DNA from 4 places in the Paraburkholderia sp. BR13444 genome. Region 2 is predicted to be linked to each of the others. Evidence: predicted binding sites of a transcription regulator. Region 2 holds the regulator's gene; each other region holds the start of a gene.
What was found. The regulator LexA, encoded in region 2, represses DNA repair genes until DNA is damaged. The targets are predictions, from matches to a motif close to ACTGTATNNNNATACAGT.
Positions count from the first base shown of each region.

Region 1: a site for LexA is predicted at 2,919-2,936, ahead of AB3X95_RS06275 (ATP-dependent helicase). Genes of this name have one in related genera too.
Region 3: a site for LexA is predicted at 2,020-2,037, ahead of recA (recombinase RecA). Genes of this name have one in related genera too.
Region 4: a site for LexA is predicted at 1,813-1,830, ahead of AB3X95_RS06465 (PA0069 family radical SAM protein). Genes of this name have one in related genera too.

Region 1 is NZ_JBFPKM010000002.1:422,735-427,598, forward strand. It holds gene AB3X95_RS06270 (DUF4088 family protein) at 1-704, shown strand, start outside; gene AB3X95_RS06275 (ATP-dependent helicase) at 735-2,873, opposite strand; gene AB3X95_RS06280 (hypothetical protein) at 2,996-3,259, opposite strand; gene AB3X95_RS06285 (hypothetical protein) at 3,351-3,869, opposite strand; gene AB3X95_RS06290 (RNA-binding S4 domain-containing protein) at 4,228-4,446, shown strand; gene AB3X95_RS06295 (MATE family efflux transporter) at 4,741-4,864, shown strand, end outside.
Region 2 is NZ_JBFPKM010000001.1:471,163-476,026, reverse strand. It holds gene cysW (sulfate ABC transporter permease subunit CysW) at 1-363, opposite strand, end outside; gene cysT (sulfate ABC transporter permease subunit CysT) at 360-1,256, opposite strand; gene AB3X95_RS02125 (sulfate ABC transporter substrate-binding protein) at 1,410-2,456, opposite strand; gene lexA (transcriptional repressor LexA) at 2,767-3,417, shown strand; gene AB3X95_RS02115 (hypothetical protein) at 3,528-3,872, shown strand; gene AB3X95_RS02110 (DUF2939 domain-containing protein) at 3,992-4,609, shown strand; gene AB3X95_RS02105 (universal stress protein) at 4,681-4,864, opposite strand, start outside.
Region 3 is NZ_JBFPKM010000002.1:797,348-802,211, forward strand. It holds gene recX (recombination regulator RecX) at 76-834, opposite strand; gene recA (recombinase RecA) at 842-1,918, opposite strand; gene AB3X95_RS08070 (response regulator transcription factor) at 2,173-2,979, shown strand; gene AB3X95_RS08075 (sensor histidine kinase) at 2,989-4,527, shown strand; gene AB3X95_RS08080 (MFS transporter) at 4,757-4,864, shown strand, end outside.
Region 4 is NZ_JBFPKM010000002.1:460,682-465,545, reverse strand. It holds gene AB3X95_RS06475 (D-amino acid dehydrogenase) at 1-1,074, opposite strand, end outside; gene AB3X95_RS06470 (Lrp/AsnC ligand binding domain-containing protein) at 1,255-1,743, shown strand; gene AB3X95_RS06465 (PA0069 family radical SAM protein) at 1,889-3,040, shown strand; gene AB3X95_RS06460 (NINE protein) at 3,072-3,539, opposite strand; gene AB3X95_RS06455 (sorbosone dehydrogenase family protein) at 3,737-4,864, opposite strand, start outside.

The DNA.
Region 1 (4,864 bases), on a different contig from region 2:
CCTTTTTGCGGGTCTCGCTGAAGCTCGATCCGCAGTTCGCGACGCCGTCGTTCGAAGATTTCTTGCGCGCGAAGCTGCTCGACAACATGGTGCCGCTCACCGAGCACGCGGTGCAGCGGATGCTGCAAGGCGGCCAGTACGCATGGGCCAAACGCACGCTCGACAAGGAGTTTCCCGACGTCGTGTCGATCCTGATGCGTCAGGCGAGCGAGTTCGGCTTCGGTTTCGCGGCGCGCTCGGAATGGACGCCCGAGGAGCTCACCAAGCAATGCCGCGACTGGGCCGCCGCGATCGTCAAGGAAGCGGAAGGCGACGCGACGCTGGTCGATCCGCTCGCCGCGCAGATCAAGAGCACGGTGCAGGACATCCAGGCGCTCGAGGAAGTGATGCAGACGCCGGCATGGCGGCTGGTCGAATCGCTGCGCCAGCGCGTCTACGAGGCGAAGATCGCGTGCGAGACGAGCGTCGGCAGTACCGCGCGCGAGAAGCTCGGCGAACTGCGTGGGCTGTTGCGGCTCGGCATTTCGCACGGCACGTTCCAGAAGCAGGAAGCGCAGCAGATCATGGAGTATCTGCGGCTTTTGAAGCCGGAGATTTTCGTCGAGGAGCCGTACGACGTGTTCTCGCGGCTCGCGGCATGGCTGCGCAATTTCTTCGTGCCGCCGCCTCCGGTCGCGCAGCAACAGCAGCGGCAGCCGCGTTGAGCTTCGACTGACCCGAGCGGCGCCGGCCGCTCAGTCCCACATCTTCCTGAGCTTCGCGGCGATCTCGATCCTGGCCTGCGCGGCCGCGGCGAGCCCCGCCGCGCTCGGCGCGCTCGCCACCGGCACGCGCGGCCATGCGTACGCGTCGAACAGCGGCAGCATCGGCGTGGCGATGAAGCGCGTGCGCGACGCCCACACATGGCGGTCGCCCAGATGGGTCTGGTTGTGCACGTAAAAGCGCTGCGGCACGACGATATGCAGGTCTTCCTTCGCGCGCGTCATCGCCACGTAGAGCAGGCGCCGCTCCTCGTCGATTTCCTCGTCGCTGCCGGTGCCCAGATCGGACGGAATGCAGCCGTCGACGCCATTCAGCACGAACACATTGCGCCACTCCTGGCCCTTTGCCGAATGGATCGTCGACAGGATCAGGTAATCCTCGTCGATCAGCGGCACGCCGGATTCGTCGCTGGTGGCGTCGGGCGGATCGAGCGTCAACTCGGTCAGGAAGCGCTCTCGCGACGGATAAGTACCCGCAATGCTTTCCATCTGCAGCAGGTCCGCGTGACGGATCGCGGCGTCCTCGTGATTGCGCTCCAGATGCGGTTCGTACCAGCGCCGCACCGTCTCGAACTCGGCCGGCCACGGCGTTTGCCGGCCATACACGCTCGACATCAGCTTGACGAACGGATGCCAGTCTTCCTGCGCCCTTGCGGGCGCCGCAAACGCGGCCAGCACACCGCCCGCGGTCGCGACCGGATCGCCGCCATCCGCGCGCGCGACGATGTCGTCGAGCACCTTCGCCGCGGTGGCCGGACCGACGCCCGGCAGCAGCTGCACGACGCGAAAGCCGGCGACGCGGTCGCGCGGATTCTCGGCCCAGCGCAGCACCGCGAGCACGTCCTTCACGTGCACCGAGTCGAGAAATTTGAGCCCGCCGAATTTGACGAACGGGATGTTGCGGCGCGTGAGCTCGATCTCGAGCGCGGCGCTGTGATGCGCGGCACGGAACAGCACCGCCTGCGACTTCAGCTTGACGCCCTGCTCGCGCGCTTCGAGCACCTGCTCGACGACGTAGCGAGCTTGCGCGGCGTCGTCGGCGACCGTGACGAGGCGCGGTCGCTGCGCCGACGCCTTGTCGGTCCACAGATTCTTCGTGTAGCGCTCGCTCGCGAGTTCGATCACCGCGTTCGACGCGGCGAGAATCGGCTCGGTGGATCGATAGTTGCGCTCGAGCGTGACCTGCTTCGCGGGCGGCTCGAATTGCGTGGGGAAATCGAGGATATTGCGCACGGTCGCGCCGCGAAACGAATAGATCGACTGCGCGTCGTCGCCGACCACGGTCAGGCCGCGGCCGTCCGGTTTCAGCGCGAGCAGGATCGACGCCTGCAGGCGGTTGGTGTCCTGGTATTCGTCGACCAGCACATGGTCGAAGCGCGCCGACAGATCGGCCGCGATGCTGGGCTCGGCGGCCATGTGCGACCAGTAGAGCAGCAGATCGTCGTAGTCGAGCACGCTCTGCTTCTGTTTGGCGTCGACGTACGCGGCGAACAGCCTGCGCAGATCGTCCTCCCACTCGCGACACCACGGAAACGCGCTGTCCAATACCTGTCCGAGCGATGCACCGGTGTTGACGACGCGCGAGTAGATCGCGAAGCAGGTGCCCTTCGCCGGAAAGCGCCGCTCTTTCGCGGACAGTCCGAGTTCGTGGCGCACGAGGTTCATCAGGTCCGCGGAGTCTTCGCGGTCGTTGATCGTGAACGCGGGCGCGAGGCCGATCAGATCCGCGTATTCGCGCAACAGCCGCGCGCCGACGCTGTGAAACGTGCCCGCCCACGTCAGCCCTTGCGCGAGCGCGGCGCGTGCACCGACGGTGGAAGCCGCGGCGCCGGTGATGCGTGTCACGCGGCGGGTCATTTCGAGTGCCGCGCGGCGCGAGAAGGTCAACAGCAGGATGCGCTGCGGATCGGCGCCCTTCACCACCAGATTAGCGACGCGATGCGCGAGCGTGTTGGTCTTGCCGGAGCCCGCGCCCGCGATCACGAGCAGCGCGCCGGGCAGCGCGTCGGGCGTGTCGGTCCCGTATTCGACGGCTTCGCGTTGGGCGTCGTTGAGCTTTGCGAGCCAGGCGGCGGTATCGAACGACGGAGCGGATTCGGCGACGGTGGACACTGAGCGGTTTTTGCGCGTTGGATGGATTTTCAGGATGCGACGCACACTGTATATCCATACAACCCAATGCGACAAGCGCCCCTTTTTTGGGGCGCCTGCCTGGCGGTCTACGCCGCGCGCTACTACTGCTTCTTCGCGTCCTTCACGTTGGCCTCAGCGGCGGCCTTGTCGGCATTGGCCTGCGCGTCGGTTTTGGTCTTGTCCGCTTTCGCCTGGGCGACCGCGGCTTTCTTGTCGGCCTTCGCCTGCTCTTTCACGGCCTTCTTGTCCGCGTGCGTGGCGGGCGCCGAAGCCGGGTCCGCGGTCTGCGCGAGCACGGCCGATGACAGGCAAGCCGCGATCAGCGCGGCGTAAATGCGGGTTCGGCTGGAACGGTCGATGTTCATCTGGGTTCTCCCTGAGGCACAGCTTGCAAAGTGCCAGACGCCCGCGGCGCGCGAGCCTCGCCGACCCACGCGCCGCGGCATCCAGCAGGGCTTAATGCTTGACGTCCGGGCCGTCGGTCTGCGCGGCAGCCTGCCCTTCCATCTCCATCTTCATTTCGTTGCTGGCGCTCTGTTTGTCCGCCTTCTGGTTCAGCTTCGCGCCGCGCACCTGCTCCTTGTACTGGTCCTTCGCGGCCTTCTGCTCAGCCTTCAGTTCCGCCTTCGAGGACTTTTTCGCCGCGCGATACTCGGCGTTGGCCTTCGCGTCGGCGTCGCGCTTCTGTACGAGCGGGTCGGTCGAGCCCGAAGCCGTCAGACGGCCCGGCGGCGGCGCGGCGACGCCTTGCGCGGCGGGCGCGCCCGGGACTTGCTGCATGCCTTGCGCCGACGGCGGGGCCTGCATGCCTTGGGCGCCGGCCGCGGACGGCGGCGCCATCTCGGCGGCCCCTTGGCTCTGGATCTGCGCCTGACCGCCGATGCCTGTTGCCGGCTGCGCGGTCTGCGCGACGGCGGCCGTCGCGGCAAAAACGGTGAGGGCGGTACCGATCAGGAGCGTACGAATCTGGGTCATGGCTATCCTCTCTAGACTTGGTTGTGACACGGGCGGACTCTCTGGCGTCGTGATGATGGAATGGCCCACGCGCCCCGCCCGGTCTATGCGTCGCTGGATGGGTGGCCGGGGAGCGATCCCGGAATACCAGCGGGCTTTGCTGCTGAGGTGGACTTTAGGAGTGAAATCCATCCGGCGCGACCAGCGTTACGCAACGTTTCACTCTCCACAACTGAATAACATCTACTTTCATTTGCTTGCGCGATGGCTCGCTCGATGCATCCAGCACAGGCGGGGACAGCCCCGCGCCGCCGCGCCGCCGTGCACTTGCTTTATGATGCGAACCCCAACGCGACCCCGTGCCCAAGGCGCAAACGTCATGCCCAATCTCAATTTCACGCTGACCGGCGAGTACGTCGAACTTCACAATCTGCTGAAGATCACGGGCCTCGCGGATAGCGGCGGTTCCGCGAAGATGATGGTCGCGGACGGCGCCGTGATGGTCGATGGCCGGGTCGAGACCCGCAAGACCTGCAAGATCCGCGCGGGCCAGGTCGTGCTGCTCGGCGATACGCGGATCGCGGTCCACGAAGGCTGAGCCACTCCGGAAATTCGCAGGACGCCGCGCACCGGAACTGTGCGTTGTCCATCGACATCGCCCGGGCGAGGCAATAAGCTGTCGGTTTCGACAGGTAAACGACGGACCGCGCCATGGGCGAGGAGTCGGCTGACCGGCTCGCCGCCGCGCCGCGGAATTTCTCCGCCCGCTGCCCCGCCGCTCCACCGCCCGTCGGAGCGCGGCGCGATGCAATGCGGCGCCGCTTGCGCCCGCCTCTCGCTGTCGCCACTGCGGTTGCCGCCGCAGTTGCCAACTTTCGCCGCCAGGCATTCGATGACTCAACCCAGCTTCGCCCACGCGGCCAGCCGGCCGCCGACCCTATCCCGCCACGCGGCCGACACCGCGCGGCTCGCCGCCCCGCTCGCGATCGCGCAACTGTCGCAGATGGCGATGAGCG
Region 2 (4,864 bases):
CACCGGCGACACCGAAAACGGCAGATCGATCAGCGTGGTCAGCAGTGCCTTGCCGCGGAAGTCGAACTTCGCGATACACCACGACGCCGCGAGGCCGAACACGAGGTTCAGCGGCACAGCGATCGACGCGGTGAGCAACGTGAGCTTGATCGCCGACAGCGCATCCGGATCGGCGAGCGCTTCGAAGTAAAAACGCAGCCCCTTATTGAGCGCCTGATAGAACACCGCGGCGAGCGGCACGACCAGAAACAGCGCGAGAAACAGCAGTGCGACGCCGATCAGCAGCCAGCGCACCACGGGCGATTCGCTGACCGGATCGGGGCGACGCGCACCGCTCGCCGGGTTGGTCGGAACGCGGCTCATTGCACACCTCCACCGATTGCCGCGACGCTCGTGGCCACTGGCGCCGGCCCCGCATTGCCGCGGCTCGTGCGCCGCTGCAGCCACCACTGCAGCGTGTTGATCAGCAGCAGCATCAGGAACGACACGACCAGCATCACGACCGCGAGCGCCGTCGCGCCCGCATAGTCGTATTGCTCGAGCTTCGTGATGATCAGGAGCGACGTGATCTCCGACTTCATCGGCACATTGCCGGCGATGAAGATCACCGAGCCGTATTCGCCGAGCGCGCGCGCGAAGGCGAGCGCGAAGCCGGTCAAGAGCGCCGGGAACACGGCCGGCAGCACGACGCGGCGAAACGTGAGCCAGCGCGACGCGCCGAGGCACGCGGCCGCCTCCTCCTGCTCGCGCTCGAACTCCTCGAGCACCGGCTGCACCGTGCGCACGACGAACGGCAGGCCGATGAACGTCAGCGCGACCAGCACACCGACCGGCGTGAACGCGATCTTGATGCCGAGCGGCGCGAGGAACTGGCCGATCCAGCCGTTACCCGCATACACGGCCGCGAGCGAAATGCCCGCGACCGAGGTGGGCAGCGCGAACGGCAGATCGACGACCGCATCGACGATGCGCTTGAACGGAAACGTGTAGCGCACCAGCACCCACGCGACGAGAAAGCCAAACACCGCGTTGATCAGCGCGCCGCCGAGCGCCGAGAAGAACGTCAGCCGATACGACGCGAGCACGCGCGGCGACGCCACCGCGCGCACAAACTGGTCCCAGTCGAGCGTCGCGGTTTTCAGAAAGGTCGCCGCCAATGGAATCAGCACCACGAGGCTCAAATAAGCCACCGTGATGCCGAGTGTCAGGCCAAAGCCGGGCAATGCGCTCGGCTTGCGGAAGGTCAACGTGGTCATGCTGGATACTCGTTCATGGTTGATGCTCGCGCGGTTGTTCGTGTTGCGGTGTTGCGGTACTACCGCCCTGCTGGCCACCGGGTCCCGGTTAGCCGAAAGCGCGCCCATTGGGCGCGCCCTTGTTGCCTGTGCCCGTGCTTCAGGCGATGGTTGTTACTGCGGCTGATAAATCGAATCGAATACGCCGCCGTCCGCGAAATGGGTCTTCTGCGCGTTGGTCCAGCCGCCGAACGAATCGTCGATCGTGTACAGCTTCAGCTTCGGAAACTTCGCGGTCAGATCGGCCGGCACCTTGTTCGAACGCGGACGATAGAAATTGCGCGCGGCGATCTCCTGCCCTTCCTCGCTATACAGGAAGTTCAGATACGCGTCGGCCAGCTTGCGCGTGCCGTGTTTGTCGACGACCTTGTCGACCACCGCGACCGGCGGCTCGGCCAGGATGCTCACCGTCGGCACCACGATCTCGAACTTGTCCGGACCGAACTCCTTCACCGACAGAAACGCTTCGTTTTCCCACGCGATCAGCACATCGCCGATACCGCGCTGCACGAAGCTGGTGGTCGCGCCGCGCGCGCCCGAATCGAGCACGCCGGCGTTCTTGTACAGCTTGCTGACGAACTCCTTGGCCTTCTGGTCGTTGCCGCCCGGCTGATGCTCGGCGTACGCCCACGCGGCCAGGTAGTTCCAGCGCGCGCCGCCCGAGGTCTTCGGATTCGGCGTCACGATCGACACGCCCGGCTTCACCAGATCGTCCCAATCCTTGATGTGCTTCGGGTTGCCCTTGCGCACCAGAAACACGATCGTCGACGTGTACGGCGATGCGTTGTCCGGCAGACGCTTCTGCCAGTTCTTGTCGACCAGCCCCTTGTTCGCGATGGCGTCGATGTCGTAAGCGAGCGCGAGCGTCACGACGTCGGCCTGCAGACCGTCGACCACCGAGCGAGCCTGCGCGCCCGAGCCGCCGTGCGACTGCTTGAAGGTGACGGCTTCGCCGGTCTTGGCCTTCCATTCTTTGCCGAATGCCTGATTGATGTCCTGATACAGCTCGCGCGTCGGATCGTAGGACACGTTCAGCAGCGTGGTGTCGGCGTGCGCGACGCCGCTTGCGCCCAACATGCCGAGCGTACCCGCCGCGCCGACGGCAAGCGCCGTGATCAGTTTTCTGGTTCGAGCCGCGAGCCCCGTATGCCGATGGTCCATTTCAATATTTCTCCGCGTGATGTCCGCTGTTGAGCGTCTGGTGTTGTTTTGCGTCGCGGTCACGTGCACATGAGCGCTAACCGGAAGCCAGTCTATCGAAGGGCTTTCATCATTAAAAATAATGTTTCTTCATTTTTTAATGCCCAAAAGTGGTAACGGCAGACGCGCTGGCTGCTCAGACGCCGAAATCGTCGCCATGTCGCCGATAAACGACGCCCCAGCGCGCCCCTTGCGTCGAACTTAAAGTAAAGCTTGAAATGCACCGAATACTGTATAAAAATACAGTCACCTGTTCATACATACAGTGGCCATGACCAAACTCACCGCACGACAGCAGCAGGTTTTCGATCTGATCCGCCGCGCGATCGAACGCACCGGCTTTCCGCCCACTCGCGCGGAAATTGCCGCCGAACTCGGTTTCAGCTCGGCCAATTCCGCGGAAGAGCATCTGCGCGCGCTGGCGCGCAAGGGCGTGATCGAACTCGCGGCCGGCGCGTCGCGCGGCATCCGCCTGCTGTCCGGGCAGGAGGATGCGCCGCACCAGTTCACGCTGCCGCATGCGGGCCTGATGCAGTTGTCACTGCCGCTGATCGGCCGGGTCGCGGCGGGTAGCCCGATCCTCGCGCAGGAACATATCTCGCAGCACTACGCGTGCGACCCGGCGCTGTTCTCGAGCAAGCCCGACTACCTGCTGAAGGTGCGCGGCCTGTCGATGCGCGACGCCGGCATTCTCGACGGCGACCTGCTCGCGGTGCAAAAGCGCAGCGAAGCGAAAGACGGCCAGATCATCATTGCGCGGCTTGGCGACGACGTGACGGTCAAGCGTCTGAAGCGCCGGCCGAACGGCCTCGAACTGATCGCCGAAAACCCCGACTACGACAACATCTTCGTGGAAACCGGCAGCGCGGATTTCGCGCTCGAAGGGATCGCGGTCGGGCTGATTCGCCCCAGCGAGTTCTGATCTTTATTGCCGGAACGCTCGCGCCGGTTTGTCCGAACCAAGCCGCATTAACGCCCGCATTAACGCCCGCATTACGCCGCGAATTCAAGCCGCATCGTCTGGAGAGACTCATGGAACGCCTTGCCCGCCTGCTGCCTTTTCGCCAGTTCGGCCGTCTGCGCCATCTGCGCAAGCTAACGCCTTGCGCGCCGATCGAGGCGCCCGCGGCGCGCACGCCGTCGCTGTTCGACGTGCCTGCCGAAGCTTGCGGTCTGCCGTCGTCGTTGCCGGCGTTTGCGCGCGTATCGCTGAATTCGGCGCTGAATATCGCGGAGCCCGCGCGCCGCGCTCCGGTGCGGGTCTATCATGGACCGTCGCGACTGATCATGGTCGGCACCGTCGACGCCGTATGCCGTATGATCGATCGTTGCATAGCCGACGAAGCCAACGTGCACGGCGCGGTGTTCGAAGCCTGAGCGAATTCTGAGCACGCATGCAATAAGCACTTCGGATGTTCAGAGATTCGCGTGGGATGGGATCGTTTCGACCTCGCCGTGGTCGACGTTAGATCATCACTGACGTGGAGTCCCATTCGATGACAATTCCGAAACGCACACAGGGCAGCGCCACCCGGCCGCTGCTGATCACGCTGATCGTGGTGATCGTGATTGCCGCGCTGGGGTTTATTTACGCGTCGCCGTATCTCGCGGTGAACAATCTCAAACGCGCGGCAGACGCGCGTGACGTGCAAACCGTCAATCAGTACGTCGACTTCCCCGCGCTGCGGGATAGCCTAAAGCAGCAGGTGGGCGCCATGCTGACGCGCCGGCTTGAAGCGGATGCCGGCAACAAGATGGCCACGATCGGCGCGGTGATCGGCGTGACACTGATTGGCCCGCTCGTCGATGCCTATGCGACACCCGACGGCGTCGCGGCACTGCTGAACGGCATGCCGCCGCGCGGCACACCGGGCGAGCAACCGTCAGCACCGCCAGCCGCGGGCGGAGAAGCGCCGGCCGCATCGGCCGCGGGCGACACCACCACGCACACAAGCGCGCCACCGCCCGGGCGTCAAAGCACGGCCGGCTATCGGAGTCTCAACGAGTTTGTGGTCACGTACCGGCGCGGCGAAGGCAACGCGAACTATTCGGCCATCTTTCGTCGCGAAGGTCTGGTCACGTGGAAGCTCGCGGCGATCAATCTGAACGAGTGAGGTTCAGGCCGTGAACTGCGGAGATGCGCGGGCTGGCCATTGGAGCCAGCCGCGTGTCAGGTTTGTTCGTATTACGCCGCGGCCGCCTGCTGCTGCTCCTGCGCTGACGAGCACGCCACCAGAATGCTGCACGACACGCGGTCGAGCAGCGGCGTGTTGCCCGCCCCCATCCACCACCTCGACAAACCGGTCCGGCAGCGATGTCCCACCACCACGAGGTCGACGTGCAACTCGTTGGCAAGATTGGCGATCTCG
Region 3 (4,864 bases), on a different contig from region 2:
TTGGGACAGCCCCGATTGCGCATGGCCTCGAGCCGGGTTACGGCGTGGCAATCGACGGCCGTCAGGGCTGACGTGCTAGTCGCCGTCCCAGATGTCGTCGATACCCTTCAGGATCTTGCCGATCGTCGCGCCGGAGAAGCCGCGCGACGCGAGGAAGCGCGCCTGCTTCGCGCGCTCCGCCGGCGTTTGTGGCAGCTGGCCGAACTTCTTGAGCCAGACCGCCTGGGCGCGCGCGAGTTCGGTTTCACGCAATTGCGCACTCGCCTCTTCGACGAGCGCCGGGTTCAGCGCGTGCTGCTTCAGTTCACCGAGAATGCGGCTCGTGCCAAGCCGCGATGCGCGCCGGTGAACCAGACTTTCCGCGAAGCGCGAGTCCGACAGCCAGTTTTCGGCTTCCAGCGAGTCAAGCACCGTGTCGAGCGAATCGGTTTCCTCGACGTAGGGCTTCAGCTTGCGCGCGAGTTCGGCGCGGCTATATTCGCGACGCGACAGATAGCCGAGCGCCCGTGCTTTCAGCGAACGGCCTGGGCGTTGGGATTTTCTGCTGTCGTCCTGGTCGGCCTGCCCCGGCGTCGCTTCGTCGGCCTGGCGACGCGAACGGCTGTAGGTGACTTCGGAGGGGGGGCGGGAATCGCGCCCGGAGAAATCCGGGCTGGACGATGCTGCAGGGGATGCAGACCGTGTACGCTGCGGACCGCGGCCTGCGGCGCGGTCGTGTGCGTCGAACGATTCGAACGGATCGCCGGAATCTGGCGATCCATCCGCCGTGTCGCGCGGGCCGTCCGGGTAGCGTCCAGAGTCGGAACCGGACAGCGGCCGGCCTTTGCGTATCACGTGATGCTTACTCTTCTTCGTCCGCGACTTCAGCGTCCGCGCCAGTCACGGCGTCCGCCATCGCGGTGACGCCCAGCGATTCGCGGATACGGTTTTCGATTTCGCGAGCGATGTCCGGATTTTCGCGCAGGAATTCACGCGCGTTGTCCTTGCCCTGACCGATCCGCTCGCCGTTGTAGCTGTACCATGCGCCAGCCTTGTCGACGATCTTCGCCTGCACGCCGAGGTCGATGATTTCGCCCTGACGCGAGATGCCCTCGCCGTACAGGATGTCGAAGATCGCTTCGCGGAACGGCGGCGACACCTTGTTCTTGACGACCTTCACGCGCGTTTCGTTGCCGATCACTTCGTCGTTCTTCTTGATCGAACCGATGCGGCGAATGTCCAGACGCACCGACGCGTAGAACTTCAGCGCATTACCGCCCGTGGTGGTTTCCGGGTTGCCGAACATCACGCCGATCTTCATGCGGATCTGGTTGATGAAGATCACGAGGCAGTTCGTGCGCTTGATCGTGCCGGTCAGCTTGCGCAGTGCCTGCGACATCAAACGCGCCTGCAGACCCGGCAGCGAGTCGCCCATTTCGCCTTCGATTTCCGCCTTCGGCACCAGCGCCGCCACCGAGTCGATCACGATCATGTCGATCGAGCCCGAGCGCACCAGCGCGTCGGCGATTTCGAGCGCCTGCTCGCCGGTGTCCGGCTGCGAGACCAGCAGGTCGGCGACGTTGACGCCGAGCTTGCCCGCGTATTGAATGTCCAGCGCGTGTTCCGCGTCGATGAACGCCGCGGTGCCGCCGAGCTTCTGCATTTCGGCGATGACCTGCAGCGTCAGCGTGGTTTTACCGGACGATTCCGGACCGTAGATTTCGACCACGCGGCCGCGCGGCAAACCGCCGACGCCCAGTGCGATATCGAGGCCGAGCGATCCGGTGGAGACCACCTGGATGTCTTCGACTGCCTCACCTGCGCCGAGCCGCATGACCGACCCTTTGCCGAACTGCTTTTCGATCTGCGCGAGCGCGGCGGCGAGAGCCTTGCTCTTTTCAGCAGTCAGTCCAGCCGAGCCTTTCTTGCTTTCTTCCATGAATCGTCCTTTGCTATGATGAACGGCGTCTGAGGCAGGTGTGCACCCGTGGTTTCACTCGAATTGAGCGGAGCCTGCAGGACATCACACGAAACGCAGACACTGTATAAAAAAACAGTGGTTTTGGCAAGCGCGATTATGATGCGAACGCGCATTTTTACTGTCGCGTCACCCCCACTACCCACAATAATGTTCGGAGACCGCTGCGCACCGGGGCAAGCCCCACGGTGCCGGCAAAGCCAGGCTGGCGCACCATGCGAATTCTGATTGCCGAAGACGACAGCATACTCGCGGACGGTCTGGTTCGATCACTCCGCCAATCGGCCTATGCGGTCGATCACGTCAAAAGCGGCGTAGAAGCCGATACCGCGTTGTCAATGCAGACGTTCGACCTATTGATCCTCGATCTGGGCCTGCCGCGCATGTCCGGGCTCGAGGTGCTGCGCCGCCTGCGCGCGCGCAATTCGAACCTGCCCGTGCTGATCCTGACCGCCGCAGACAGTGTCGACGAACGCGTCAAAGGCCTCGACCTCGGCGCCGACGATTACATGGCCAAGCCCTTCGCGCTGAACGAACTCGAAGCCCGCGTGCGCGCGCTGACGCGGCGCGGCGCCGGCGGCGGCCCGACCGTCGTGCGGCATGGCTCGCTGTCGTTCGATCAGGTGGGCCGCATCGCCTATGTCAACGACCAGGTGATCGACCTGTCCGCGCGCGAGCTCGGTCTGCTCGAAGTGCTGCTGCAACGGATCGGCCGGCTGGTCTCGAAAGAGCAACTGGTCGACCATCTGTGCGAATGGGGCGAGGAAGTCAGCAACAACGCGATCGAAGTCTACGTGCACCGGCTGCGCAAGAAGATCGAGCCGAGCGGCGTGCGCATCATCACCGTGCGCGGGCTCGGCTACTGCCTCGAAAAAGCGGCGCCGCCGGCGAATGCGAACACGCCCGCCGCCGCTGCCGGCTCCGAGCCGCAAACGGCACAAGCGGCACAAGGGGCACAAGCGGCACCACCATCCACCCCGCCGTCGTCTGCCGCGATGCCGGCGAGCCATCACTACAAATAGAGGCCAGCGATGTCCGCACGCGCTGATCGCGCCACGGCGCACGCGGCGGACCTCGACGAGGCGCGCGACGCGCGCTACGCCAACCCGTTCGCCCCGCCCGACGAAACCGAAGCCGCCGCCGAAGCGCGTCCGCGCTCCCTGTTCGGCGAGATTCTCGACTGGATGCTCGCGCCGCTGCTGCTGCTGTGGCCGATGAGCCTCGCGGTCACCTATCTGGTCGCGAAGTCGATCGCGAACGGCCCGTTCGACCGCGCGCTCGAAACCGACGCCTATGTGCTCGCGCGCCAGATCCATCCGGTCAACGGCGTCGCGGAGCTGTCGCTGCCCGAGTCGACGCGCGATTTCCTGCGCGCCGACAACGTCGACAGCGTGTTCTTTCAGGTGCTCGGCACGCGCGGCGAGCTGGTGGCCGGCGAGCGCGACATGCCGCTGCCGCACGAGGAGGACCGCCCGCCACCGGGCCTCGTCGAATTCCGCGACGACGTGCTGCGGGGCAATGACATCCGCGTCGCGTATACGACCGTCGAGTTTCCGCAGACGCCGGGCGCGCAGCCCGTGCTGGTGCAGGTCGCCGAAACGCTCGACAAGCGCAGCCAGCTCGCCAACGACATCATCAAGGGCGTGATCCTGCCGCAGTTCGTGATCCTGCCGCTCGCGATCCTGCTCGTGTGGTTCGGGCTGTCGCGCGGGCTGGAACCGCTGCATGCGCTGCAGGCGCATATCCGCGCGCGCCGGCCGGACGATCTGTCGCCGCTCGAAGCGCGCCGCGCGCCGCCGGAAATCGAGCCGCTCGTCACGTCGTTCAACGATCTGCTCACGCGCCTCGAACAGAACATGGAGCTGCAAAAGCGCTTCATCGCCGACGCCGCGCATCAAATGAAAACGCCGCTCGCCGGCCTGCGCACGCAGGCCGAGCTTGCGCTGCGCCAGAACGCGTCGGCCGAGGTGCATCGCTCGCTCGAACAGATCGCGACGAGCTCCGAGCACGCCGCGCGGCTCGTCACGCAGCTGCTCGCGCTCGCGCGCGCGGAGAACCGTCGGTCGGGGCAGATCTTCACGCCGGTCGAACTCGGCGAGCTCGCCCGCAGCGCGGTGCGCGAATGGGTGCAGGCCGCGCTCGCGAAGCAGATGGACCTCGGCTACGAAGCACCCGACGAGCCGGTCGAAGTCGCTGGCAATCCGGTGATGCTGCGCGAAATGCTGTCGAATCTGATCGACAACGCGATCCGGTATACGCCGGCGGGCGGCCGCATCACCGTGCGCGTGCGCCACGACGCCCCGGCGCGGCTCGTGCATCTGGAAGTCGAGGACACCGGGCTCGGCATTCCGGCCAGCGAGCGCTCGCGCGTGGTCGAGCGCTTCTACCGGATTCTGGGCCGCGAGGGCGACGGCAGCGGCCTCGGTCTCGCGATCGTGCGCGAGATCGCGGCGATGCACGGCGGCGAGCTCGCCATCGACGACAACGTCTACCAGGAGTCGCCGCGGCTCGCCGGCACCCTGGTGCGTGTCAGCTTGCAGGTGCTCGAACGGGGACGGGACTTACCCTAACACGGCCGGATCGTCAGCTTGACCGTCAGCGTGTTTTTGAGATATTTCAGCGCGGATCGCGCAAATTTCGCCGCACATTGACCGAAATTGATCGCCTGTTCGCCGGTTTACCGGACTACCCCAGGTTTTGGCGTCGAGTCAGAACGCCGTAAGTTTCCACTCCAATAATCGGTTGCACGGGGACGCCTGCGCTGGCGATCCGTGTGTATATCAATATTGGAGACGACATATGGCTACCGTTGGCGGGCAACTCTCGCACGCGCCGATGACGCGCGATGAGAAGCGGGTGATCTTCGCATCGTCGCTGGGTACGGTTTTCGAGTGGTACGACTTTTAT
Region 4 (4,864 bases), on a different contig from region 2:
CGTCATTGGCCGTAGACCGGTCCAGAACGTCGCCTTCGACGTATCGCCGCCGCCCGGGAACAGGTCGTTCACCGAAAGCTCGAGCGTCTTGCGGCGCGCCTCGCGCAGTGATTTGTCGAAGCCCACGACCTCAGCCATGCCGCCGACGCGAATCCGGTCATCGAAGCGCGTGATCGCGATCTTGTAGGTCTCGTCGAGCACGGTCGACACCGGCGCGGCAGCCGCGTCGACGATCGGCGCGGTGATCGAATAGCCCTTCAGCGGATAGACCGGAATCTTCACGATGCCGTCGAGGAAGCGCGTCGAGTACGAGCCGAGCGCGACCACGAACGAGTCCGCGCGCACCAGTTCGCCGCCGCACTGCACGCCGGCGATGCGGCCGCCTGCCATCGCGAGCGCGTCGATCGGCGTGTTGTAGCGGAACTTGACGCCCAGTTGCTCGGCGAGTGCCGCGAGTCGCGTCGTGAACATCTGGCAGTCGCCGGTTTCGTCGCCTGGCAGGCGCAGGCCGCCGGTGAGCTTGTGCGACACCGCAGCGAGCGCCGGTTCGGCCTTGCCGAGTTGGTCGGCGCTCAGCAGTTCGTACGGCACGTTGGCTTCCTGCAGCACGGCGATGTCTTTCGCGGCGCCGTCGAACTGCTGCTGCGTGCGAAATACCTGCAGCGTGCCACCGGTGCGGCCTTCGTACTGGATGCCGGTGTCGGCGCGCAGCGCCTGCAGGCAGTCGCGGCTGTATTCGGCGAGCCGCACCATGCGGCCCTTGTTCACCGCATAGCGCGGCGCCGTGCAGTTCTGCAGCATCTGCCACATCCATTGCAGCTGGAACGCGGTGCCGTCGAGGCGGATCGCGAGCGGCGCGTGCTTCTGGAACATCCACTTGACGGCTTTCAGCGGCACGCCCGGCGCGGCCCACGGCGACGCGTAGCCCGGCGAGATCTGGCCAGCGTTGGCAAAGCTGGTTTCGAGCGCCGGGCCGGCCTCGCGATCGATGACGGTCACTTCGTGACCGGCGCGTGCGAGGTAGTACGCGCTCGTTACACCGACGACGCCACTGCCCAAAACGACGACTCGCATAGCTGCTCCAGATATCCAAAAATTGAGTGAGGGCAAGGCGCGTTTCGCTGGATTCGATCTGCTTCGATTCAACGAGCTGCAACGTGAGGTGAAATGCCGTCTGCCCAGTGTTAACCGCTATACTATTAACAGTGAAGCAGGTTTTGTTATCGTATTTTCATCATTTTCAGCAAAAACACTATGCGTACCCAGCGCCATCCCGTGCGGGCTCTCGATAAGCTCGATCACAAGATCCTGCGGCTCCTGCAGCAGGACGGCCGTATGGCGATGAAGGACCTGGCGGAACGGGTCGGTCTGTCGGTGACACCTTGCATAGAGCGCGTCAAGCGGATGGAGCGCGACGGCGTGATCACCGGCTACTATGCGCGCGTGAATCCGGCCGAGCTGGGCGCGGCGCTGCTGGTGTTCGTCGAGATCACGCTCGATCACAAGAGCGGCAACATGTTCGACCAGTTCCGCCGCGAGGTGCAGAAGATCCCCGAGGTGCTCGAGTGCCACCTCGTGTCGGGAGATTTCGACTATCTGATCAAGGCGCGCATCGGCGAAATGGCCGACTACCGCAAGTTGCTCGGCGACATCCTGCTGCAGTTGCCGGGAGCGGTGCAGTCGAAGAGCTATGTGGTGATGGAGGAAATCAAGGAGACGCTGACGATCGCTGTTACCGACTAAGTGTCCGATCGCTGACGGGACTCGCCGCGCATCCCGCGGCCAACGAAGTGCTCGACAAACGGCGTAAATACTGTATATTTATACAGGTGTTTTGCGCCGTTTTCCTTTGGCGCTTTCTGTTTGCGTTTGCTTCGCGTGGCCCGCCGTGGATGACCCCGACACCCCTGACATTCCCGAATTTCCGATCGCGCCGCCGGCGCCTCGCAAGGGGCGCGGTGCGGTCACGAACCTGCAAGGCCGCTACGAAGTCGACCAGCGCGAGGCCGTCGATGACGGCTGGCAGGCGGCCGACGAAGACTGCGAGCCGAAGCTCCTGCGCACGCAGGTGTTCGAGGAGCGCGCGAAAACCATCCTCACACGCAACGCGTCGCCGGACATTCCGTTCAATGTGTCGCTGAATCCGTATCGCGGTTGCGAGCACGGTTGCATCTATTGCTTCGCGCGGCCCACGCACAGTTACCTGGGGTTGTCGCCGGGGCTCGATTTCGAAAGCCGCATCTACGCGAAGATCAACGCGCCGGAACTGCTCGAGCGGGAACTGTCGAAGAAGTCCTATGTGCCCGAGCCGATCGCGCTCGGCGTCGCGACCGACGCATGGCAGCCGGCCGAACGCGACTTGCGACTTACGCGTCGGGTGATCGAGGTGCTCAGCGAGCGCAATCACCCGTTCGCGGCGATCACCAAATCGTCTCTGATCGAGCGCGATATCGACCTGCTCGCGCCGATGGCGGAGCGCGGGCAATTCATGGCCGCGATCACGATCACCACGCTGGACGCCGACATCGCGCGCACGCTCGAGCCGCGCGCGGCCACGCCGTCGCGCCGCCTGCGCACGATCCGCACGCTAAGTGGGGCGGGCATTCCGGTCGGCGTCAGCATCGCGCCGGTGATCCCGTTCGTCACCGAACCGGACATGGAGCGCGTGCTCGAAGCGTGCGCGGAAGCGGGCGCCAGCAACGCGAGCTATATCGTGCTGCGGTTGCCGTGGGAGGTCGCGCCGTTGTTCAAGGATTGGCTGAGCGCACACTTCCCGGATCGGGCCGAGCGCGTGATGAACCGTGTGCACGACATGCGGGGCGGCAAGGATTACGACTCGTCGTTTTCGACCCGCATGAAGGGAGAGGGGTTATGGGCGGATCTGCTCAAGCAGCGCTTTCACAAGGCCGCGCGCCGGTTGGGGCTGAGCGGGCGTGACCGCGGCATTCTCGACATGTCGCACTTCCGCCGGATCGAGTCGCCGCGCGCCGAGCAGGCGAGCGCGCCGGCGCGTGACAATTCGCAATTGAGGCTTTTCTAGTGCGCAGGAATGCCTGCTGGGCCCACGGGTGTTACTGCGAAATCGCTTTGGCCGCTTCGACCTGGCTTTCGAAGTAGGTCTGGAACGCGAGCGCGAGACCGGTCATCAGCAGAAACGCACCGATGAGCAGCGAAAAGATCACGACGAAAATGACCGTCCAACCTGAGCGGCTTTTACGTTGCGTGTGGGCGTTGAATTGCGCATCCCATTTTTGGTCCGGACGCAGCCCGTAGACGAGCGCGGCCAGAAACGCAGCGAACAGTGAAACCGCACCGATCGACGCGAGCACCCAGCCGAGGATCGACGCGCGCTCGGTCGCGATCAGCAGCATCACGCCGGGAATGCCGATCAGCGTGCCGAGCAGATGCGTCCAGCCGAAGATGTCCCGGATGCCATACAGATAGAAGCGGTGGGCGCCGAGGCTGCCGAACAGGAACGCCAGCGCGGCGGTAAGCGTCTTGGATCTAAAGCGCGGGGAGGTCGAGGCAACGGTGGACATGAACGCGTGGGCAGAGTGACAGGCGGTCGAAAGGAGCGGTGTGCCGCAGGGCGCGGACCGACGCGCATTCTACGCCTGCGGCGGGCGGGTGGTTACGTTGAGGGCGAGCGCCCGCGCTGAAGGCGGGGCGGCGGAACGCGCCGGAACTGGCTGAAGACCAGTACAGCCGCTCAGCCAGACATGCATGCATCCGCGCTCTACGGCGCCGAATACGTGACGCGATAGATCGCGCCGGCGGTATCGTCGCTGATCAGTAGCGAACCGTCCGGCAACGGCAGCACGTCGGCGGGACGGCCCCACACTGATTCGCCGGGTTGCAACCAGCCTTCGGCAAAGACTTGCTGGCGTGCGTGGCTGCCGTCGGGGTCGGTGATCACGCGCACCACGCGGTAGCCTACCTTCTTGCTGCGGTTCCACGAGCCGTGCTCGGCGATGAAGATGTTGTTGCGGTAGTCGGCCGGAAACATCGGGCCGTCGTAGAAGCGCATGCCAAGCGCCGCCACGTGCGCGCCAAGCTTGACCACGGGCGGCGTGAAGTCGCTGCACGGATGATCCTTGCCGAACTCGGGGTCGGGCGTGTCGCCGCCGTGACAGTACGGAAAGCCGAAGTTCATGCCGACTCGTGACGCACGGCTGAGCTTGTCGCTCGGAATGTCGTCGCCGAGCAGGTCGCGACCGTTGTCGGTGAACCACAGTTCGTGGGTGACCGGATGCCACGCGAAGCCAACCGAATTGCGGATGCCGCGCGCGACGACCTCGTAGTGGCTACCGTCCGGGTCCATGCGGCCAATCAGCGCAAAGCGGTCCGGATCTCTCTCGCAAATGTTGCACGGCGCGCCTTGCGGCACGTACAGCTTGCCATCCGGGCCGAACGCGATGAATTTCCAGCCATGATGCGTGTCCGTCGGCAGCTTGTCGGTGACGACGACCGGTTTCGGCGGATCGTTCAGGTGCGAGTCGATCGCATCGAAGCGCACGATTTTCGACACGGCCGACACGTACAGCGCGCCATCGCGCCACGCGACACCGGCGGGCATCTGCAGCCCGGACGCGATCACGTGGCGGCCCGTCACCCGGCCGTTTCGCAGTTCGAGCGCATAGACGTGCCCGTCGTTGCTGCCCACGTACAGAATGCCCTTGGGCGATAACGTCATCGCGCGTGCGCTCGGCACGTCGTCCGACAACACCTCGATGTGAAAGCCCGGCGGCAGTTTAATTTTCTCGATGGGTAGCGCGGCGTTTGCCGTCAACGCCTGCGCGGTGAGCAACGTGGCCGCCGCCACGCGTAGAATCCGGCTGCGCGGGGTGCGCGAAAATCCAGCAAA